Regions from separate parts of the Streptomyces sp. NPDC055013 genome, predicted to be linked through region 2. Evidence: riboswitches for the same ligand, from Rfam matches in the RefSeq annotation. Region 2 holds a riboswitch; the other holds the start of a gene.
What was found. A riboswitch is a leader RNA that binds a small molecule or an ion and turns the genes downstream of it on or off. The one in region 2 is predicted to bind S-adenosylmethionine.
Positions count from the first base shown of each region.

Region 1: another riboswitch for S-adenosylmethionine. It lies ahead of ACWGDB_RS12725 (aminotransferase class V-fold PLP-dependent enzyme); the one in region 2 lies ahead of thrC (threonine synthase).

Region 1 is NZ_JBSGVW010000008.1:31,432-42,174, reverse strand. Features, by position in the region: gene ctaE (aa3-type cytochrome oxidase subunit III) at 1-44, shown strand, start outside; gene qcrC (cytochrome bc1 complex diheme cytochrome c subunit) at 125-937, shown strand; gene qcrA (cytochrome bc1 complex Rieske iron-sulfur subunit) at 934-1,983, shown strand; gene qcrB (cytochrome bc1 complex cytochrome b subunit) at 1,980-3,617, shown strand; gene trpD (anthranilate phosphoribosyltransferase) at 3,802-4,866, shown strand; SAM riboswitch class IV at 4,952-5,068, shown strand; gene ACWGDB_RS12725 (aminotransferase class V-fold PLP-dependent enzyme) at 5,213-6,595, shown strand; gene ACWGDB_RS12720 (glycerate kinase) at 6,550-7,743, opposite strand; gene ACWGDB_RS12715 (SLC13 family permease) at 7,889-9,292, opposite strand; gene ACWGDB_RS12710 (response regulator transcription factor) at 9,356-10,018, opposite strand; gene ACWGDB_RS12705 (ATP-binding protein) at 10,015-10,743, opposite strand, start outside.
Region 2 is NZ_JBSGVW010000005.1:31,949-42,691, forward strand. Features, by position in the region: gene nagA (N-acetylglucosamine-6-phosphate deacetylase) at 1-176, opposite strand, end outside; gene ACWGDB_RS08205 (ROK family protein) at 305-1,249, opposite strand; gene ACWGDB_RS08210 (ABC transporter substrate-binding protein) at 1,348-2,640, shown strand; gene ACWGDB_RS08215 (DUF3263 domain-containing protein) at 2,710-2,958, shown strand; gene otsB (trehalose-phosphatase) at 3,152-3,991, shown strand; gene ACWGDB_RS08225 (alpha,alpha-trehalose-phosphate synthase (UDP-forming)) at 4,376-5,878, opposite strand; gene ACWGDB_RS08230 (glucosyl-3-phosphoglycerate synthase) at 5,987-6,931, opposite strand; SAM riboswitch class I at 7,091-7,248, shown strand; gene thrC (threonine synthase) at 7,267-8,553, shown strand; gene ACWGDB_RS08240 (MoaD/ThiS family protein) at 8,601-8,876, shown strand; gene ACWGDB_RS08245 (cold-shock protein) at 9,327-9,533, shown strand; gene groL (chaperonin GroEL) at 9,904-10,743, shown strand, end outside.

The DNA of each region.
Region 1 (10,743 bases), on a different contig from region 2:
TCGTCTGGATCGGCCTTTTCGCCACGATCTACATGATCAAGTAGCCGGGCCCGATCCCGCGCGCGTTCAACGAACGCACCTGACAGAAGCATCGACGCAGAAGATCCTGACACCGGGGTAATCCGTGAAAAAGCTCTCCGCACGACGACGCCATCCGCTGGCGGCGGTCGTCGTCCTACTCCTCGCGCTGGCGTGCACGGGAGGGGTGTACGCCGTGTTCGCGCCCGCGGGCAAGGCACAGGCCGAGGAAACCGCCCAGTCCCTCACCATCGAGGAGGGCAAGAAGCTCTACGCCGTCGGCTGCGCCAGCTGCCACGGAACCGGCGGTCAGGGCACCTCCGACGGTCCGAGCCTGGTGGGTGTCGGCGCCGCTGCCGTCGACTTCCAGGTCTCGACGGGCCGTATGCCGGCCGCCACCTCCCAGGGCGCCCAGGTCCCGGCGAAGAAGAACATCTACTCGCAGGCCGAGATCGACCAGCTCGCGGCGTACATCGCCTCGCTGGGCGCCGGTCCGACGGTCCCGACCGAGGAGCAGTACGGCCCCGAGGGCGCGGACATCGCCAAGGGCGGCGAACTCTTCCGCAACAACTGCGCCCAGTGCCACAATTTCACCGGCAAGGGCGGCGCGCTGACGAAGGGCAAGTACGCCCCGAGCCTTGAGGGTGTCGACCCGAAGCACATCTACGAGGCCATGCAGACCGGCCCGCAGAACATGCCGTCGTTCCCCGACACCACGCTGTCGGAGCAGAACAAGAAGGACATCATCGCGTACCTGCACGCGGTCAACAGCGACGAGACGGTCAACCCGGGTGGTCTGGAGCTGGGCGGCCTCGGGCCGGTCAGCGAGGGCCTCTTCGCCTGGATCTTCGGGCTCGGTGCACTGATCGCGGTCGCCGTCTGGGTCGCCGCTCGGACCGCAAAGGCCAAGAAGTCATGAGTAGCCAAGACATTCCAGAAGAGAACCTGCCCGCTGAGCAGGACGCCCACGTCGCGGTAGCGGACGAGAAGAACCCCTTCGCCGACCCCGGCCTGCCGCCCCACGAACACCGGATCCAGGACATCGACGAGCGGGCCGCCCGGCGGTCCGAGCGCACGGTGGCCATGCTGTTCACGTTGTCGATGCTGGCCACGGTCGGCTTCATCGCCTCGTACGTCGCGATCCCGCACGACAAGTCGGTCTTCGTCTTCCCGATCGGTCACCTCAACGCGCTGAACTTCGCGCTGGGTCTGACCCTCGGCGCGGCGCTGTTCTGCATCGGCGCGGGCGCGGTCCACTGGGCCCGCACCCTGATGTCCGACGTGGAGGTCGCCGACGAGCGGCACCCGATCGCCGCGGAGCCCGAGGTCAAGGCCAAGGTCATGGCCGACTTCAAGCAGGGCGCCAAGGAGTCCGCGCTGGGTCGCCGCAAGCTGATCCGCAACACGATGTTCGGAGCGCTGGCCCTGTTCCCGCTCTCCGGCGTCGTGCTGCTGCGTGACCTCGGCCCGCTGCCCGGGACCAAGCTGCGCCACACGCTGTGGTCCAAGGGCAAGCTGCTCGTCAACATGAACACCAACGAGCCGCTGCGTCCCTCGGACGTCGCGGTCGGCTCCCTCACCTTCGCCAAGCCGGAGGGCCTGGAGGAGCACGACCACGACTTCCAGAACGAGATCGCCAAGGCTGCCCTGATGATCGTCCGGATCCAGCCCGACGACATCAAGGACAAGCAAGAGCTCGACTGGTCCTACCAGGGCATCGTCGCGTACTCGAAGATCTGCACCCACGTCGGTTGCCCGATCTCCCTGTACGAGCAGCAGACGCACCACGTGCTCTGCCCCTGCCACCAGTCCACCTTCGACCTCGCCGACGGTGCCCGAGTGATCTTCGGCCCGGCCGGGCACGCCCTGCCGCAGCTGCGCATCGGCGTGAACGACGAGGGCTACCTCGAGGCGCTCGGCGACTTCGACGAGCCCGTCGGTCCTGCATTCTGGGAGCGCGGATGAGCACGACAGAGACCACGGAGTCCCGCTCGCGCGGGAAGGCACCGGCCGGCGAGCGCGTCGCCGACTGGGCCGACGGCCGGCTGGGGATCTACTCCCTCGCCAAGGCCAACATGCGCAAGATCTTCCCCGACCACTGGTCGTTCATGTTGGGTGAGGTCTGCCTCTACAGCTTCATCATCATCATCCTCACGGGTGTGTATCTGACGCTGTTCTTCCAGCCCTCGATGGCCGAGGTGGAGTACCACGGCAGCTACGTCCCGCTCCAGGGACAGCTGATGAGCCAGGCGTTCAGTTCCACGCTGGAGATCTCCTTCGACGTGCGCGGTGGTCTGCTCATCCGGCAGATCCACCACTGGGCCGCGCTGATCTTCCTGGCCGGCATGTTCGTGCACATGATGCGCGTGTTCTTCACGGGCGCGTACCGCAAGCCGCGTGAGATCAACTGGCTGTTCGGCTTCCTGCTGTTCGTCCTGGGCATGTTCACCGGTTTCACCGGCTACTCGCTCCCCGACGACCTGCTCTCCGGCACCGGTGTCCGCTTCACCGAGGGCGCGATCCTGTCCATGCCGATCGTCGGCACGTACATCTCGTTCTTCCTCTTCGGCGGCGAGTTCCCGGGCACCGACTTCGTGGCCCGCTTCTACTCGATCCACATCCTGCTGCTGCCGGGCATCATGCTCGGCCTGGTGGTCGGCCACCTGATCCTGGTCTTCTACCACAAGCACACGCAGTTCGCGGGCCCCGGAAAGAGCAACAAGAACGTCGTCGGCATGCCGCTGCTGCCGGTCTACATGGCCAAGGCCGGAGGCTTCTTCTTCCTGGTCTTCGGCGTCATCGCGGTCATCGCGGCGGTCGCGCAGATCAACCCGATCTGGGCCATCGGTCCCTACCGTCCGGACATGGTGTCCACCGGCGCCCAGCCCGACTGGTACATGGGCTTCGCCGAGGGTCTGGTCCGGTACATGCCGGGCTGGGAGGTCAACTTCTGGGGTCACACCCTCGTCCTGGGTGTGTTCATCCCGCTGGTGCTCTTCGGCCTGGTGCTGATGGCGATCGCGCTCTACCCGTTCATCGAGTCCTGGGTCACCGGCGACAAGCGCGAGCACCACATCCTGGACCGTCCGCGCAACGCCCCGACGCGCACCGCGTTCGGCGTCGCCTGGGTCACGGTGTACATGATCGGCCTGGTCGGCGGTGGCAACGACCTGTGGGCCACCCACTTCCACCTGTCGATCAACGCGGTCACCTGGTTCGTCCGGATCGGCTTCTTCGTCGGACCGGTCCTCGCGTTCATCGTCACCAAGCGGATCTGCCTCGGCCTGCAGCGCCGGGACAAGGACAAGGTGCTGCACGGCCGCGAGTCGGGCATCATCAAGCGCCTGCCGCACGGTGAGTTCATCGAGGTGCACGAGCCGCTCAGCCAGGACGCGCTGCACACCCTCACCGCGCACGAGCAGTACAAGCCGCTCGAGATCGGCCCGACGGTCGACGAGAACGGCGTCGAGCGCAAGGTGAAGGGCTCCGAGAAGCTGCGCGCCAAGCTCAGCAAGTCGTACTTCGGCGAGGACGGCCAGATCCCCAAGCCGACCGTCGAGGAGTACAAGGAGATCACGAGCGGCCACGGCCACCACTGACGCTGCGCCAGCTACGCCACGGTTGAGGGCCCCGTCCGGTTGTCCGGACGGGGCCTTCGGCCGTGTACGGGCCCGTCCGGGGTTCGGACGGGGCCCTTCTTCGGGTCTGCGGGCTGGATAGGGTGGACCCGTTGAGACTCACGTCCCGCAGTGCGGGACACCACAACCGACCCAGGAGCGGCTTATGAGCGCTGTGACCCCCGCTGGAGGCGACACCGCGGCGGGCCGTTCCTGGCCCGAGGTACTGAGTGCCCTGCTCGGCGGACAGGACCTGAGCGCCGGCGACACGGCATGGGCGATGGACCGCTTTATGAGCGGCGAGGCCTCGGACGCCCAGATCGCCGGCTTCATGGTGGCCCTGAGAGCCAAGGGCGAGACCGTCGAGGAGATCAACGGTCTCGTCGAGGCGATGTACGCCCACGCGCAGCCCCTGGACATCCCCGGACCGGCCGTCGACATCGTCGGCACGGGCGGGGACCGGGCCAAGACGGTGAACATCTCGACGATGTCCGCCATCGTGATCGCTGGTGCCGGCGCGAAGGTCGTCAAGCACGGCAACCGGGCGTCGTCCTCGGCGAGCGGCTCGTCCGACGTGCTGGAGAAGCTCGGCATCAACCTGGACCTGTCGCCCCAGGGCGTGGCCCGGGTGGTGGACGAGGCCGGGATCACCTTCTGCTTCGCGGCCAAGTTCCACCCCTCGATGCGGTTCGTCGGTGGCGTACGACGGGACCTCGGGATTCCGACCTCGTTCAACCTCCTCGGCCCGCTCACCAACCCCGCCCGGGTCACCGCCTCGGCCGTGGGCTGCTTCGACACCCGGATGGCGGGGCTGATCGCCGGCGTCCTGGCCGAGCGCGGCTCGTCCGCGCTGGTGTTCCGGGGCGACGACGGCCTCGACGAGCTGACGACGACCGCCACCTCGCGGGTGTGGGTGGTGCGCGACGGCAAGGTGACCGAGGAGGCCTTCGACCCCCGTGACGTGGGCCTCGAGCTGGTGCCCGTGGAGGCGCTGCGGGGCGCGGACGCGTCGTACAACGCGGAGGTCGCCCGGCGGCTGCTGGACGGCGAGCCGGGGCCGGTGCGGGACGCCGTACTGCTCAACTCGGCGGCGGCGCTGGTGGCGTTGGAGCAGACGGGCGCCCCGCTCGCCGAGCAGATCCGGCTCGGGATGGCGAAGGCGGCCCGGTCGATCGACTCGGGGGCGGCCAAGCGGACGCTGGAGCGCTGGGTGGCGGCCAGCAACACCTGAGTCGCGCACGATGTGACGCAGGGCGCAGTCCGGATCCTGGACTGCGCCTTGCGAGCCGAAGATCGTGTGGCAGGATATTGGACCAGGTCATGAGTGACAGTCATGAGGCCCCGGCCGACTGTCCGGCAACCCTCCGTCCGTGGCGGGGTGCCCCGGGTGAAGACCAGGTCGTAGGCAGCGAGGTCTACGGCAAGCGCGGGCCCCTCTCGAAACCAGGGGTCCTGGTCGTTCGAGGGAGTCTTCCGTGAGCAAGCGAATGCGATAGGGCCGCAGAGCCCCGCCTCCGCAGACCCTTTTCTCTTTCTCGCATGCCGCTCAACCGGCATGCCCCTCACGGGAGTTCGCCATGTCTGTCTCCACCGCTGCCGCCGACCAGTCCGTTTGTGCCTCCCTGCCCGTTCTGGGTCGTGATGTCACCGTCCCGCTCGTCACCGGCGGCGAGGTGACCTACGCGGCGCTCGACTACGCCGCCAGCGCCCCCGCCCTCCAGCGCGTCTGGGACGACGTCGCCGCCTACGCGCCGTACTACGGCAGCGTCCACCGCGGGGCCGGCTACCTCTCGCAGCTCTCCACCGACCTGTTCGAGAACGCCCGCAGGACGGTCACCGAGTTCCTCGACTGCCGCCCCGACGACCAGCTGATCTTCACCCGGTCCACCACCGACTCGCTGAACCTCCTCGCCGCCGCCCTGCCGGCCGACTGCCAGGTCTTCGTCTTCGAGACCGAGCACCACGCCTCCCTGCTGCCGTGGCGCGACGCCCGCGTCACCTACCTCAACGCGCCCCGCACCCCCCGCCAGGCCGTCGAGACCCTGGAGCGCGCCCTCGCCGACCGCACTGTGTCGATTGAGGGGGGCCACGGCCCGGCCCTGGTCTGTGTCACCGGCGCCTCGAACGTCACGGGTGAGCTGTGGCCCGTACGGGAGCTCGCGGCCGCCGCCCACGCGCACGGCGCCCGCATCGTGCTCGACGCCGCCCAGCTGGCCCCGCACCACCCGGTGAGCGTGCGTGACCTGGACGTCGACTGGGTCGCCTTCTCCGGCCACAAGCTGTACGCCCCGTTCGGCTCCGGCGTCCTGGCCGGCCGCTCCGACTGGCTGCGCGCGGCGGAGCCGTACCTCGCGGGCGGCGGTGCCTCGCGGAAGGTGTCGCGGCGCGGGGACGGGGGCGTCGACGTGGAGTGGCACGACAGCGCCGCCCGCCACGAGGCCGGTTCGCCGAACGTCATCGGCGCCTACTCCATCGCCTCCGCCTGCAAGGCGCTGACGGAGGCCGGCTTCGACACGCTCGTCGCCCGTGAGCAGTACCTGATCGAGAAGGTCCGCGCGGGCCTCGCCGAGGTCCCCGAGGTCCGGGTCCTCTCCCTCTTCGGCGACGACGCCCCGCGCGTCGGCGTCATCTCCTTCGTCGTCGAGGGCTGGAACAGCTCCCACTTCGCCGCCGCCCTCTCCGCCGAGTACGGCATCGGGGTGCGGGACGGTCTGTTCTGCGCCCACCCCCTGGTCCGCACCCTGCTGGGCAGCGACCCGCAGACGCAGGGCGAGTGCGGGGCACCGGAGGCGGCGCCCGGCGAGAAGTCCCTGAACGCCATCCGGGTGAGCTTCGGGGCCGGCACGCCGGACGAGCACGTCGAGCGGTTCGTGAACGCCGTGCGGGAGCTCGTGACGGACGGCGCCCGGTGGAACTACCGCACGGAGGACGGGCGTTGCGTGCCGGACACCTCCGCGTGAGCCGGTAGCCGGGCGCCCAGCAGGATCATCCGCAGGGCGCGTTCGGTGGCGTCCGTGAGGAGTTCGGAGGCCCGCACCAGGGCCTCCGCCAGGGCCATCGGGGCCGGCAGGATGCCGCTGTACGCGTCCACGCCCGGCACGTCGTGCGCACCCTCGCCGAGCGTGCCCGCCAGCGCGAGCACCGGGCGGCCGTACAGCTTGGCCCGGCGGGCCACCTCGGCCGGGACCTTGCCGCGGGGCGTCTGGTGGTCCAGGGCGCCCTCCGCGGTGACGACCAGGTCGGCGCGGGCGAGGCGGGCGTCGAGGTCGAGGTGGTCGAGCAGCACGTCGAAGCGGGGGAGCAGCCTGGCGCCGAGGGCGGCGAGGCCCGCGCCCAGGCCGCCGGACGCTCCGGTGCCGGGGCCGTGGCGCAGGTCGGTGCCCACGGCCCCCAGGTCGCGGGTGAGGACGTCCGCCCAGTTCTCCAGGCCGGCCGACAGATGCTCGACCTGTGCGGGTGTCGCCCCCTTCTGCGGGCCGAAGACGCGGGCCACGCCGCGCTCGCCGCACAGCACGTTGTACGGGTTGCAGGCGACCAGCAGATCGACGTCCCGCAGGCGCGGGTCAAGGCCGGACGGGTCGATCCGGGCGAGCCGCGTCAACTCACGTCCGCCGCGGGGAAGTTCGAAGCCGTCGGCGTCCAGCAGCCGGGCACCGAGGGCCTGGAGGGCGCCGGCGCCCCCGTCGGACGTACCCGAATCGCCGCAGCCGACCAGAATGCGCCGTACGCCTGTGTCGAGCGCGGCGCGGATGAGCTCGCCGACGCCGTAGGTCGTCGTGGCGCCCGGGTCGCGCAGGGCGCGCGGGACGAGGGACAGCCCGGCCACCGCGGCCATCTCGACGACCGCGGTGTCCCGGGAGCCGAGCAGGGCGAAATGCGTGCCGAGCGGTTCGCCCACCGGTCCCGTGGCGGGCAGGGCGACGAGCCGCCCGCCGGTCGCGGCGGCCAGCGCGGTGGCGGTGCCCTCGCCGCCGTCCACGAGCGGGATCAGGTCGATCACGACGTCCGGCAGCACCCGTCGGACGCCGCCCGCGATGGCATCGGCGGCGGCCTGGGCGGACAGGGACTCCTTGAACCCACTGGGGGCTACTACGACTCGGGTCAGCATCGGATCTCCTCAACAGGTCGTCGAGGCTGCAACGCCCCGAGGGGAAGCGCACCTAGGGGCGCGGGGCTGTATCGATATGCGGCTCCGCCGCGGGGCGCGACCAGCCACAACGGCGCCGCATCCACCGGACGGCATGACGCGGCACTCACAGTGGAACGCCCAGCAGTGGCCACACCGCCACGGCGAACAGCAGGACGAGCGCGGCCGTCAGCGGAGCCAGCACCGAGGACAGCCGCAACAGGTCGCGCGGCGTGTAGGTAGGGGTCCCGGGAAGGTCGGAGAAGAGCGTGACCGGCTTGGCGGAGGCCGGGAGCGTGTGGCAGAAGCCCGCCGCCGCGGTGGACGCCAGCGCGGCGGCCACCGGGTTGACGCCGGCGCCGACGGCCGCCGCGACCACCAGCGGCACCAGCACCGACGAACGGGCCGAGCGGGACTGGAGGACCAGGTGGGCCGCCGTGCTGATCGCGATCACCACGGTCAGGAACAGCAGCGGGCTGACGCCCGTGGGCAACTCGGCCACCAGCCATTTCGCGGCCCCGGAGTCGGCGAGTGCCACACCCATCGCCATCGTCGCCGCCATGAACAGCAGCAGCGACCAGGGCACCGTCTTCAGCGCGTCCTTCAGGTGCACGGTGCCCAGGGCGGGCGAAGCCGCCACCACCGCGCCGATCAGCGCGACGACGGCCGGCGGAACCCGGTGCAGCGGCTCGCTGCACCACAGCATCACGACCGTGCCGAGCAGCAGCGCGCACCGCTTCTCGGCCTGCGACCAGGGGCCGGTGACCGGCTCGTCGCTGTGCTCCTGGATCTGCTCGGGGGTGATGCGCACGGGGCCCTTGCGGTCCGCGCGTCGAGTCGTCGTCAGGAGTACGGCCTCGGCGGCCAGATGGGACGACGCCACGGCCAGCGGCAGGCCGAGCAGCAGCCACTCGGTGAAGCCGATCCGTTCGCCGGTGGCCTGCCACAGCACCGAGACGGTGATCAGATGCGCGCCTGCGCCGATCAGGGTCGCCACCGCCGACAGCAGGATCACGGTCGGGAACAGCAGCGCCAGCATCACGACCAGCCGCCGCCGGTCGGTCAGCGCTTTGGCGAGCGCCAGGAACACCGGCAGCGCGAGGGCGGCCCGGCCGGACGTGGCCGGCACCGCGAACGCCGTCACGACCAGGGCGGCCGTGGTCAGGTGCACGAGCTGCCGTACGGTGCGCGCCCCGCCGACCAGGAACGCCGCCGCCCGTCCCGCGAGCCCCGTCCGGGTCACCGCGGCCGCCAGCACGAAGGCGCAGATCAGCAGCCATACGGTCGAGTCGCCGAGGGTGCCGAAGAGCGTGTCGCTGCTGATCACCCCGGTCACCGTGAGCGCGAGTCCGGCGCCCAGCGCGATGTAGGTGTCGTCGACCGGGGTGGCGATCCAGGCGCAGGTCGCCAGGGCGAACACCGCGAGGGTGAGGCGGGCGTCGGTGCCGAGGCCCGCGAAGTTGCCGGGCACGGCGAGCAGCGCGCACAGGGAGAGCGCGACGCAGAGGCCGACGCCCAGTCGGAGGTTCAGGGTCACGTCATCCAGGGTTCACCTGGGCCGTTAGCCGTCGATGAGCCCCACATGAAAGGGACTTCACGCAGACAGGCGATACCCCACGCCGCGCACGGTCTCGAAGCGTTCGGCCCCGAGCTTCTTGCGCAGGGCCCGCACGTACACGTCCACGATGTTGGAGCCGGGGTCGAAGTCGTAGCCCCACACGTGCGACAGGATCTGCTCGCGGGACAGCACCTGGCCCGGATGCCTCAGGAACAGCTCCAGGAGCACGAACTCACGGGCCGTCAGGTCCACGGTCCGCTCGTCGGCCCGCGCCCGCCGGGTGCGCAGGTCCAGGGTCAGCGAGCCGGACCGCAGCACCGTCACCTCGGGCGCCCGGGCCGCCGTACGCAGCCGCAGACGGACCCGCGCGAGCAGTTCCTCGAAGCGGAACGGCTTGGTCATCCAGTCGTCGGCGCCGCCCTCCAGACCGGCCACCGTGTCCCGTACCGAGTCCCGTGCGGTCAGCACGATCACCGGGGTCGTCACCCGGGCCTCGCGCAGTTCGCGCAGCACGGTGAAGCCGTCCCGGCCGGGCAGGCCGATGTCCAGGACCACCAGATCGAAACTGCCGGTCAGCGCGTACTCGTGGGCGGCGTCGCCGTCGCCGACGACGGTCGTGGTGAAGCCGTTGGAGCGCAGCCCCTTCTGGACGAAGGAGGCGATCCTTTCCTCGTCCTCGACGATGAGAATGCGGTTCACGTGTGTGCCTCTCCCAGTGCCAGTACGAAGGTGGCGCCGCCGCCGTCGGTGTCGCGCAGCCGGACCCGGCCGCCGTGCGCCTCGGCGATCGCCCGGACGATCGACAGGCCGAGCCCGGCTCCGGAGCCGCGGGCGCCCCGGCGGGACGTGCCGCGCCGGAACCGTTCGAAGATCACCTCGCCGTCCTGCGGCTGGACACCGCACCCGGAGTCGGCGACGTACAGCTCGACGCCCGGCCCGTCCGTGCGCGAGCCGATCCGGACGGTCTGCCCGGGCGCGGTGTGCTGCACGGCGTTCTGGGCCAGCTGGACCATCGCCTGGGTGATCCGCTGCGGGTCCAGCTCGGCCTCGACGTCGGCCACCTCGGCGAGCTGCCAGTCCCGTTCGCCGAGGGTGCGGGCCTTGACGTAGACGTCGGCGGTGAGTTCGGCGAGCTGGACCGGCTCGGGGGTGACGAAGTCGGGGCGCTCGGCCTTGGCGAGCAGCAGCAGGTCCTCGACGATGCGGCTCATCCGGTCCAGCTCGTCGGTGACCAGGCGTATCGTCTCCTCGCGCTCGGCGGGGTCGTCGCCCATCAGCTCCAGATGCCCGCGCACGATGGTGATCGGCGTGCGCAGCTCGTGGCCCGCGTCGTCGACGAACTCGCGCTGGGCGGCGAAGGCGCGCTCCAGCCGGTCGAGCATCGCGTTGAACGTCTCCGCGAGCGCGGCGATGTCGTCGCGCCC
Region 2 (10,743 bases):
TCGGGGGTGCCCGAGGTGAAGGAGGCTCCGCCGCCGCCGTGGTTGTGGATGTCCACGAACCCCGGCAGGAGCCAGTGCCCGGTGAGGTCGATGCGGTGAGCGTGCTCCGGGGCCGTGCCGGCGATGCGGGTGCCGTCGACGATCACTTGGCCCTGTTCGAGGGTTCCCGTCGGCATGACCACGTTGGCGCCGGAGAGGACGAGGGGCACCTTGCGGGGTGCGGGGTGCGGGTTGTGGGGGGCTGGTCGCGCCCCGCGGCGGAGCCGCAATTTGGCGCTGTCCCGCGCCCCTGGGTGGGCTGCCATCAGGGAGTTGCCTCCGTACGGTCGGTGTGGTCGAGGAGATCCCATGCCAGGAGGCCGGCGCCGAGGCAGCCGGCCGTGTCCCCGAGGGCCGCGGGGACGATGGATGGCACTTTCTGGAACGTGACCCGCTGCCGGACGGCCTCCCGCAGTGGTGTGAACAAGGTTTCCCCCGCCTCGGCGAGGCCGCCACCGATGATCAGGGTGCGCGGGTCCAGCAGGGTGAGCGCGGTGACCAGGCCGTCGGCCAGGGCGTCCACGGCCGCGTGCCAGACCCGTACGGCGTTCGGATCACCGGACGCGACGGCCTTGGCGCAGTCCGCCGCGTCCGCCTCCGGGTCCCCGCACGCGGCGGCCCACGCCTCGCTCACCGCCGCCGCGGACGCGAACCGCTCCAGGCAGCCGCGCTGCCCGCAGGGACACGGCGCTCCGTCCGGCCGTACGACGATGTGGCCGATCTCGCCCGCGAAGCCGTGCGCACCGGCCTCCACCCGGCCGTCGATGCCGATGGCGCCGGCTATCCCGGTGCCGAGCGGCACGAACAGGAAACGGTCGGCGCCCTTGCCCGCGCCGATCCGGCCCTCCGCGAGACCGCCGCTGCGCACGTCGTGACCGAGGGCGACGGGCACGCCGCCGAGCCGGTCGGCGAGCAGCATTCGCAGGGGTACGTCCCGCCAGCCCAGGTTGGCCGAGTAGGCGGCGACGCCCTGCTCCTCGTCGACGATGCCGGGGACGGCGATGCCGACGGCGGCCGCGGGCTCGCCGAAGCGCTCTTCGCCGTACGCGCGCAGCTCGCCGGCGAAGTCGAGGATGCCCTCGACGACCGCGTCCGGCCCGCGCTCGCGCCCGGTCGGGCGGCGGGCCTGGTGGAGCAGCTCACCGCTCGCTGCCGCCAGGGCGGCCTTCATCCCGGTGCCGCCCACATCGAGGGCGATGACGTGTCTCACGGGAACAGTGTGTCTTGCATACCCGCGAGAGGTCTAGTCCACTTACGTGGTGTAGACCTTATGGGGGCAATATGTATGACGTTTCGAAAGTTTCGAATATGGGTGTGGGGCGGTTTTGCGTGCAGCGGCGTAGACGTACGGGAACGATCGCGGCGGTGTCCGCGCTGGGCCTGTCGGCGGTTCTGGGCGGCTGTGGGCTGACCGGTGGTTCGGACGAGGTGACGCTGAAGCTGGTCGCCGCGGACTACGGCGACAGTGCGGCGAACAGTTCCCAGAAGTACTGGGACAGGCTCGTCAAGGAGTACGAGGAGCAGCACGAGGGCGTGCAGATCGACGTCACCGTGTACTCCTGGAACGACGTCGACGCCAAGGTCAAGGAGATGGTCGACGCCGGGGACGCGCCGGACATCGCGCAGATCGGCGCGTACGCCGACTACGCCGCGAAGGGCCTTCTCTACGAGGCCGACGAACTGCTCTCCATCCCCGTCCAGGCCGACTTCGTCTCGCAGCTCGCGGACGCGGGGCAGGTGAACGGCGTCCAGTACGGCATCCCGTTCGCCTCCTCCACGCGTCTGCTCTTCTACAACAAGTCCCTCTTCGAGGACGCCGGCCTCACTCCGCCGACATCCTGGAAGGAGCTGGCCGCCGACGCCGAGGCGCTCAAGGCGGAGGGCGTGAAGTACCCGTACGCGCTGCCGCTCGGTGCCGAGGAGGCACAGGCCGAGACCATGCAGTGGCTGCTCAGCGGCGGGGGCGGGTACACCGACGCGGAGACCGGTACGTACAGCATCGACTCCGCGGAGAACGTCTCCACCTTCAACTGGCTCAAGAACAACCTGGTCGGCAAGGGGCTCACGGGGCCCGTCCCGCCCGGGGAGCTCAACCGGGCCGACGCGTTCTCCGCCTTCGCCGCGGGGGATGTCGGCATGCTCAACGGGCATCCCTCGCTGATGCAGATGGCCGAGAAGAAGGGCGTGAAGTTCGGCATGGTGCCGATGCCCGGGCTGGAGGGGCCGACCAAGGTCTCCATGGGTGTGGCCGACTGGATGATGGCCTTCAAGCAGAACGGGCATGCCGAGCAGGTGGGGGAGTTCCTCGACTTCGCCTACGGCAAGCAGAACGTCCTGGACTTCTCCCGGGAGTACAACCTGCTTCCCGTCACCAACTCCGCCTCCACGGTGATGGCCGGGGCCGACCAGGACGCCGCCCTCAAGCCCTTCCTCGACCAGCTCCCGCTCTCCGAGCTCTATCCGGTGGGCCGGACGTCCTGGGCCGCGGTGAGCGCGGACGTCAAGAAGAGCATCGGCAGGACGGTGACGTCCGGGGGGAGCCCGTCGGCGATTCTGGGGCAGCTGCAGTCAGGGGCCACTCGGGCGGAGAGCGCGGAGTAGCTTCCGGCCGGTTCGGTTGTCGGTTCGCTGCCGGTTCGGCTGTCAGTGGGGTGGGCTACGGTGCGGCACATGGACCAGGAGCAGCCCGAGGCCGCCGATCTCGCCGAGCGTGAGCGGGCGATTCTCGCGCTGGAGCGGCGGGGGTTCTCGGGGCCCGGGGCCAAGGAACGGGCGATACGGGAGGGGCTGGGGCTGGCTCCGGTGCGGTATTACCAGCTGCTGAACGCGCTGTTGGATGATCCGCGGGCGCTGGCGCACGATCCGGTGACGGTGAATCGGTTGCGGCGGGTTCGGGAGGGGCGGCGGGGGGAGCGGTGACGCGCGGCGGTGCGGCAGGGGGTTTTGCCTCCGCCGCCCCTACCTGTCCCGTCACTGGGGGCTGCCGCCCCCAGACCCCCGCTTCGGCCTGAACGGCCTCGTCCTCAAACGCCGGACGGGCTGGATTGCCTGGACCGGCGCTGGAAATTCAGCCCCTCCCCGGCCCGCCCCCGTTCCCGGATAAGGTCGCCCCATGGGCAGTCACAAGGATCATCTCCCGACCCCCACGACGCAGCCCGGCCGCGACGGCCTGGCCGCCATCCTCACCCACCCGGCGCACTCACTCATCGCGCTGGACTTCGACGGCACCCTCGCCCCGATCGTCCCGGACCCCGAGAAGGCCCGAGCCCACCCCGACGCCATCCCCGCCCTGGCCGCACTCGCGCCCAAGGTCGCCGCCGTCGCGGTGATCACCGGCCGCCCGGCCGAGGTCGCCGTGAAGTACGGCGGTTTCGCCGACACCCCGGGCCTGGAGCACCTCGTCGTGCTGGGCCACTACGGAGCCGAACGCTGGGATGCCGTCAGCGGCGAGGTCACCGCCCCCGATCCCCACCCCGGCGTCGCAGCAGTCCGCGCCGCCCTGCCGGACCTTCTCGAATCCGCGGCGCAGGGCACCTGGATCGAGGACAAGGGACACGCCCTGGCCGTGCACACGCGCCGCGCGCCCGACCCCCAGGGCACCTTCGACGCCCTCCGAGCCCCGCTCACCGACCTCGCCACCCGCAACGGCCTCATCGTCGAACCGGGGCGCATGGTCCTCGAACTCCGCCCACCCGGCATGGACAAGGGCGTCGCGCTGAGCGAATACGTCCGCGAACTCGGCGCCGAGTCCGTCCTCTACGCCGGCGACGACCTCGGCGACCTCCCCGCCTACGCCGCCGTCGGCAAACTCCGCTCCGACGGCACCCCCGGCCTCCTGGTCTGCAGCGGCAGCGAGGAGGTCACCGAACTCTCGGAGAGGGCGGACGTCGTGGTCGAAGGCCCGGAGGGCGTCGTACGACTCCTCCAGGCGATCGCCACGCAGGCAACCTGACCCAGAGGGCCACCGCGAGGCACGCTGCCGCAGTCGGTCGTGGTCAGGCGGCCTGATCCGAGTGATCGCCGTGCGGGCGGCGTGAACGGGGCGATCGCGTCGTGGAGGCTGCTGCCGCTAGTCGTCCGTGCCGGGGCGAGGTAAGCCGCTGCAGCCGGTCGTGGTCAGGCGGGCTGTGGCAGGTGGTCGCCGTGAGGCCGACTGGTGTGAGCGTTCGCGGTCAGGCGGCCTGGTTCAAGTGATCGCCGTGCGGGCGGCCTGAACCGGGCGATCGCCGCCACGTACCGATGCCGCAGGCAGACGCCGTGAGCTAGCCGCGGCCGACGATCGCCGGTAAGCAACCTGAACCAGGCAACCTGAACCGGGCGAATCCGGCTCCGCCGCTCACTCCCCCCGGGCGGCCGCCCCCGCCTCCCCGTCCTCCAACGCCCCCAACTGCTCCAGGAACCACTGCGCAGGCGGCAGTGCCGTCGCCGCTTCCGCCAGCCGTTTCGAGCGTTCCGCCCGCTCCTCCGGACCCATGGACAGCGCCTCGTGCAGAGCCCGCGCCGTGCCGATCACGTCGTAGGGGTTGACGGCGATCGCGTCCTCGCCCAGTTCCGCGAAGGCGCCCGCCTCGCGGGACAGGACGAGGACGCAGCCCTCGTCGGAGACGACCGGCACCTCCTTGGCGACGAGGTTCATGCCGTCCCGGATGGGGTTGACGAGAGCCACGTCGGCCAGGCGGTACGCGGCCAGGGAGCGGGCGAAGTCGTCCTTGACGTGGAGGACGATCGGGGTCCAGGTCGCCGTGCCGTAAGCGGAGTTGATCTCGTCCGCCAGTCGCTGGACCTCGGCCGTGTAGTCCCGGTACACCGCCAGGTCCTGGCGGGAGGGGTAGGCGAACGCCACGTGGACCACCCGCTCGCGCCACTCGGGGTGGTCGTCGAGCAGCTGCCGGTACGCCAGCAGGCCGCGCACGATGTTCTTGGACAGCTCGGTCCGGTCGACGCGGACGACGGTCCGGCGGGCGGTCCCGTCCGGCGCTGTGCCGATCTCCGAACGCAGCGCGGCGATCCGCTCCCCGACATCGGCCTCGTGGGAGCGGGCGCGCAGGAACTCCGCGTCGGCACCCAGGCCGTGCACACCGATCCACGTGGTCCGCAACGGGGGACGCCCGGTCGCCGTGTGCTGGACGGACGCCGGGGCACCGCTCGGCCACGACGGGAAGAACCGCTCGCGGTCCACGGCCTCGGCGCATGCCATGAACGCCCGCGCCCAACGCCACGTGAGGAAGCCCAGCCGGTCGGCGCCCAGCATCCCCGATACGAGCTGCGAGCGGATGTCGTCCGGAAGCATGGAGAAGTACTCCGGCGGCGCCCACGGCGTGTGCGAGAAGTGCCCGATCCGGACATCCGGCCGCAGCTCCCGGAGCATCCCCGGCACCAGGCACAGGTGGTAGTCCTGCACCAGCACCGCCGCCCCGGGCGCGGCCCGGTCGGCCAGCGCCTGCGCGAACGCACGGTTGTAGGTCTCGTACGACTCCCACTGGCGCCGGAACTCCGCGTCGAAGACCGGCTCCAGCGGGGTCTGGTAGAGCATGTGGTGGACGAACCAGAGGACCGAGTTGGCGATGCCGTTGTACGCGTCCGCGTGCACGTCGGCCGGGACGTCCAGCATCAGGACGCCGTCCTCGCCGACGCCGCGCCGCACCGCCTCCCGGTCCCCGTCGGACAGCGCCGAGCACACCCACAGGGCGTCGGCGTCCGGCCCGATCGCCGACAGCCCGGAGACGAGTCCGCCACCGCCCCTCTTGGAGTGCAGCGAGCCGTCCTCGCGCACCTCGTACGAGACCGGGCCGCGATTCGACGCGACCAGCACCTTGGCAGCACCCTGCGTGGAAGCCATACGCCTCAACCTAGCCCGGCCCGGAAACGCTCAAACGTGCGGTTCCACTCAGTGGCCGGTCCGTATACGATCAGCGGCCCTGCCCGGCGTATGACCCGGTACGTGGCTTTATGCGACCTTCCGTTTCGCATACTCGGCGATCTCCACCATCGGCGGCCGCTCCTCGGTGTCCACGGAGTACGTGCGCGGCTCGAACCCGTCCTCGCCGCGCTCGAACTGGGTCAACGCCGGCCGGACGAGATGGCCGCGCGCCAGCCTCAGCTGGGCCGTGCGGTAGATCGCGGCGGACATCCGGCCCAGGGCCTGTCCGTCCTGGTGGCGGTGTTTGCGGACGCCCACGTCCACCTGCGCCAGCGCGTCGAGGCCCACCAGATGCAGGGCGTCGACCAGCATGCCCAGCTCCACGCCGTACCCGACGGGGAACGGGAGCTGTTCCAGCAGGGAGCGGCGGGCCGCGTACTCGCCGCCCAGCGGCTGCACGAAACCGGCCAGCTGCGGCCAGTGCATGTTCAGCAGCGGGCGCGCCATCAGCTCGGTCACCCGGCCGCCCTGTCCGGCCGCCCCGCCGAGGGGACGGTCGTACATGCCCTTGACCAGGTCGACCCCGGGGTCGGTGAGCAGCGGGCCGACGATCCCGGAGACGAAGTCGGAGGAGAACTCCTTCAGGTCCGCGTCGATGAAGCAGACGATGTCCCCGGTCGTGACGAGCAGGGAGCGCCACAGGACCTCGCCCTTGCCGGGCGCGGCCGGGATGCGCGGGAGGATCGCGTCCCGGTGCACCACGGTGGCGCCCGCCGCGGCGGCCACCTCGGAGGTGCGGTCCGTGGACCCGGAGTCGACGACGACGATCTCGTCGACCAGCGGGACCTGTTGCATGAGGTCGTGACGGATGATCGCGACGATGTCGCCGACCGTCTCCTCCTCGTTCAGCGCGGGCAGCACGACGGAGACCGACTGGCCCGAACGCTGTTTGGCGGCGAGTATGTGGTGGAGCGGGCGATCGGTCGCGGACCAGGAGCGGGTGCTCAGCCAGCGCTCGACTTCTTCCAGCACAGTCGGCGACTCCTCACTGTCGTGATCACAGCAGGTAATCGTGTGATCCATCTCGCGGTTCGGACGACTATCTCAACTGTCCTGGCCTTCGGTTACAGTCTTGAACAACGCGGGTGACCATCGCATGTCCGAGGTCGCCCATAGTTGACAACCGAATACAGCTCATCCAGAGGGGCAGAGGGAAACGGCCCGATGAAGCCCCGGCAACCCTCCAGCCGGTCTCGTGGCGATCACTGTCGATCGTCTCCGCGAGGCTCCCGGCTAGGGAAGGTGCCAAATCCGTCTCACGGCGAGATGCGTCGTGAGGAAGATGAGGAGAAAGGGCCTCGCCTCACATGGCTGTGCAGACTGTTGCAAGCACCACCGACTCCACCGTAGACCTTGGTCCCGCCGCGGCGCTGTCCTGCCGCGAGTGCGGTCACCGGGTACCCCTCGGACCGGTCTTCGCGTGCGAGGAGTGTTTCGGCCCGCTGGAGATCGCGTACGACTTCTCGGCCTACGACACCGAGGAGCTCCGCAAGCGCATCGAAGCGGGCCCCGCGAACATCTGGCGTTACGCCCCCCTGCTGCCCGTCCCCGCGGACGTGGCCACCAAGCCGAACATCAACCCCGGCTGGACCAAGCTCGTCCAGGCCGACAACCTCGCGAACGAGCTCGGCGTCGACGCCGGCAAGCTGTTCGTCAAGGACGACTCCGGCAACCCGACGCACTCCTTCAAGGACCGCGTCGTCGCCCAGGCGATCGAGGCTGCGCGCGCCTTCAACTTCACCACCCTCTCCTGCTCCTCCACCGGCAACCTCGCCGGCGCGGTGGGTGCCGCCGCCGCCCGCGCCGGCTTCCGGTCCTGCGTGTTCATCCCGCACGACCTGGAGCAGGGCAAGGTCGTCATGGCCGCGGTCTACGGTGGCGAGCTCGTCGGCATCGAGGGCAACTACGACGACGTGAACCGTTTCTGCTCCGAGCTGATCGGCGACCCGGCCGGTGAGGGCTGGGGCTTCGTCAACGTCAACCTGCGGCCGTACTACGCCGAGGGCTCCAAGACCCTGGCGTACGAGATCTGCGAGCAGCTCGGCTGGCAGCTGCCGGACCAGCTGGTCGTGCCGATCGCCTCCGGCTCGCAGCTCACGAAGATCGACAAGGGTCTGCAGGAGCTGATCAAGCTCGGGCTCGTCGAGGACAAGCCGTACAAGATCTTCGGCGCGCAGGCCGAGGGGTGCTCGCCGGTGTCGACCGCGTTCAAGGCGGGCCACGACGTCGTCCGGCCGCAGAAGCCGAACACCATCGCCAAGTCGCTGGCGATCGGCAACCCGGCCGACGGTCCGTACGTCCTGGACATCGCCCGCCGCACGGGTGGTTTCGTGGAGGACGTGACGGACGAGCAGGTCGTCGACGCGATCAAGATCCTCGCCCGGACGGAGGGCATCTTCGCGGAGACCGCGGGCGGGGTGACCGTGGGTGTCACGAAGAAGCTGATCGAGAGCGGTGTGCTGGACCCGAGCCTCACGACTGTCGTGCTCAACACCGGCGATGGGCTGAAGACGTTGGACGCGGTGGCCGGTACTGGGCTGACTGCGACGATTCGTCCCAACCTGGACTCGTTCCGCGAGGCCGGTCTCGTCTGAGAAGCCCCGTCCCACCGAACTTGCACACTGACCGGAGGTCACACCGTATGAGCGTCAACGTCCGCATCCCCACCATCCTGCGCACCTACACGGGTGGCCAGGCCGAGGTCGCCGCCGAAGGTGCCAACCTCGGCGAGGTCATCGCCGACCTGGAGAAGAACCACACCGGGATTGCCGCCCGGGTTCTCGACGACCAGGGCAAGCTGCGTCGGTTCGTCAACGTGTACGTCAATGACGACGACGTCCGTTTCGAGCAGGGTCTGGAGACCGCGACTCCGGACGGTGCCGGCGTCTCCATCATTCCGGCCGTCGCGGGTGGCTGACAGGCTGACCGAATGACCGATCATTACCATCGGTAACACCGGTTACCAAGAGTTCATCGAATTGCCCCCTCCGTGAGAGAAGCGGAGGGGGCAATTCTGTGTGGTTGAGCGAGGTACAGTTGGGGAACGTGCCGCCGATCCACTGGTCGGCCGCCCTTGATTTCTGCCGCAAGCCCGACAAGAAGTAGCCAAAGTGTGTGGGTTTTTTGCGGCTTTTCTTCCGTATGCCGGGTCCGACTTGACCTGAAGTCAGCGGAATTGTCCCCACATTCCCGACCGGTCGTGCCCGGATTTCTCGTCCGATTGACCTGTTGCAGACGGCAGTTGGGCAGATACATTCAGCCGCGGTCGACGCGTTCCGGCGCACGCCCCCGACCGATGGGGGGTGAGGTCTGACCCGGATCCGCGAAGTGTGGATCTGTGCAAGGGCCAGTAATAGGGGAGTTAGGCATGGCTCAGGGCACCGTCAAGTGGTTCAACGCGGAGAAGGGGTACGGCTTCATCGCGGTCGACGGTGGTGCGGATGTTTTCGTCCACTACAGCGCGATCCAGATGGACGGTTACCGCACCCTGGAGGAAGGCCAGCGGGTCGATTTCGAGATCTCGCAGGGCCAGAAGGGGCCGCAGGCGGACATGGTTCGTCTGGCCACCGGCTGAAGCACGCGTCGACTAACAGCAGCGACGTTCTTCTTCGAAGGGCTCGCACCTCCCGGGGTGCGGGCCCTTCGCCATGTCCGGGTCCGTCCGGGTCCTGTCCGGGGCCTGCCCGGGTCCGGCCCCGGCCCCGCCGCCCCTGTTCGCGCACCGCAGAGCGCGCCGCCCGATACCCGAGAGCCGCTTGCACTCGCCTACCCCGAGTGCTAATCATTGGCGTTAGCACTCTGAAGGTGAGAGTGACAAAGAAGGACCGGGTCGGTGAGGCCCGCAGGCCGGGTGGGGCAAGGAACCACGAGGCATGTGAGCCGTCCGTCGCGGGCGCGGGCGCGGTCCGAAGGAATCACCCCCAGTCCTGGAGGGACCACTTCACATGGCCAAGATCATCGCGTTCGACGAGGAGGCGCGGCGCGGCCTCGAGCGCGGCATGAACCAGCTCGCGGACGCCGTCAAGGTGACGCTCGGCCCCAAGGGTCGCAACGTCGTCCTCGAGAAGAAGTGGGGCGCCCCCACGATCACCAACGATGGTGTCTCCATCGCCAAGGAGATCGAGCTCGAGGACCCGTACGAGAAGATCGGCGCCGAGCTGGTCAAGGAAGTCGCCAAGAAGACGGACGACGTCGCCGGTGACGGTACGACCACGGCGACCGTTCTCGCCCAGGCCCTCGTCAAGGAAGGCCTGCGCAACGTAGCCGCCGGCGCCAACCCGATGGCCCTCAAGCGCGGCATCGAGCGCGCCGTCGAGGCCGTCTCCGCCGCCCTGCTGGAGCAGGCGAAGGACGTCGAGACCAAGGAGCAGATCGCCTCCACGGCCTCCATCTCCGCCGCCGACACCCAGATCGGCGAGCTCATCGCCGAGGCGATGGACAAGGTCGGCAAGGAAGGCGTCATCACCGTCGAGGAGTCCCAGACCTTCGGTCTGGAGCTGGAGCTCACCGAGGGTATGCGCTTCGACAAGGGCTACATCTCGGCGTACTTCGCCACCGACATGGAGCGGATGGAGGCGTCGCTCGACGACCCGTACATCCTGATCGCCAACTCCAAGATCGGCTCCGTCAAGGACCTGCTCCCGCTCCTGGAGAAGGTCATGCAGTCGGGCAAGCCGCTGCTGATCATCGCCGAGGACGTCGAGGGCGAGGCCCTGTCGACCCTGGTCGTCAACAAGATCCGCGGCACCTTCAAGTCCGTCGCCGTCAAGGCCCCGGGCTTCGGT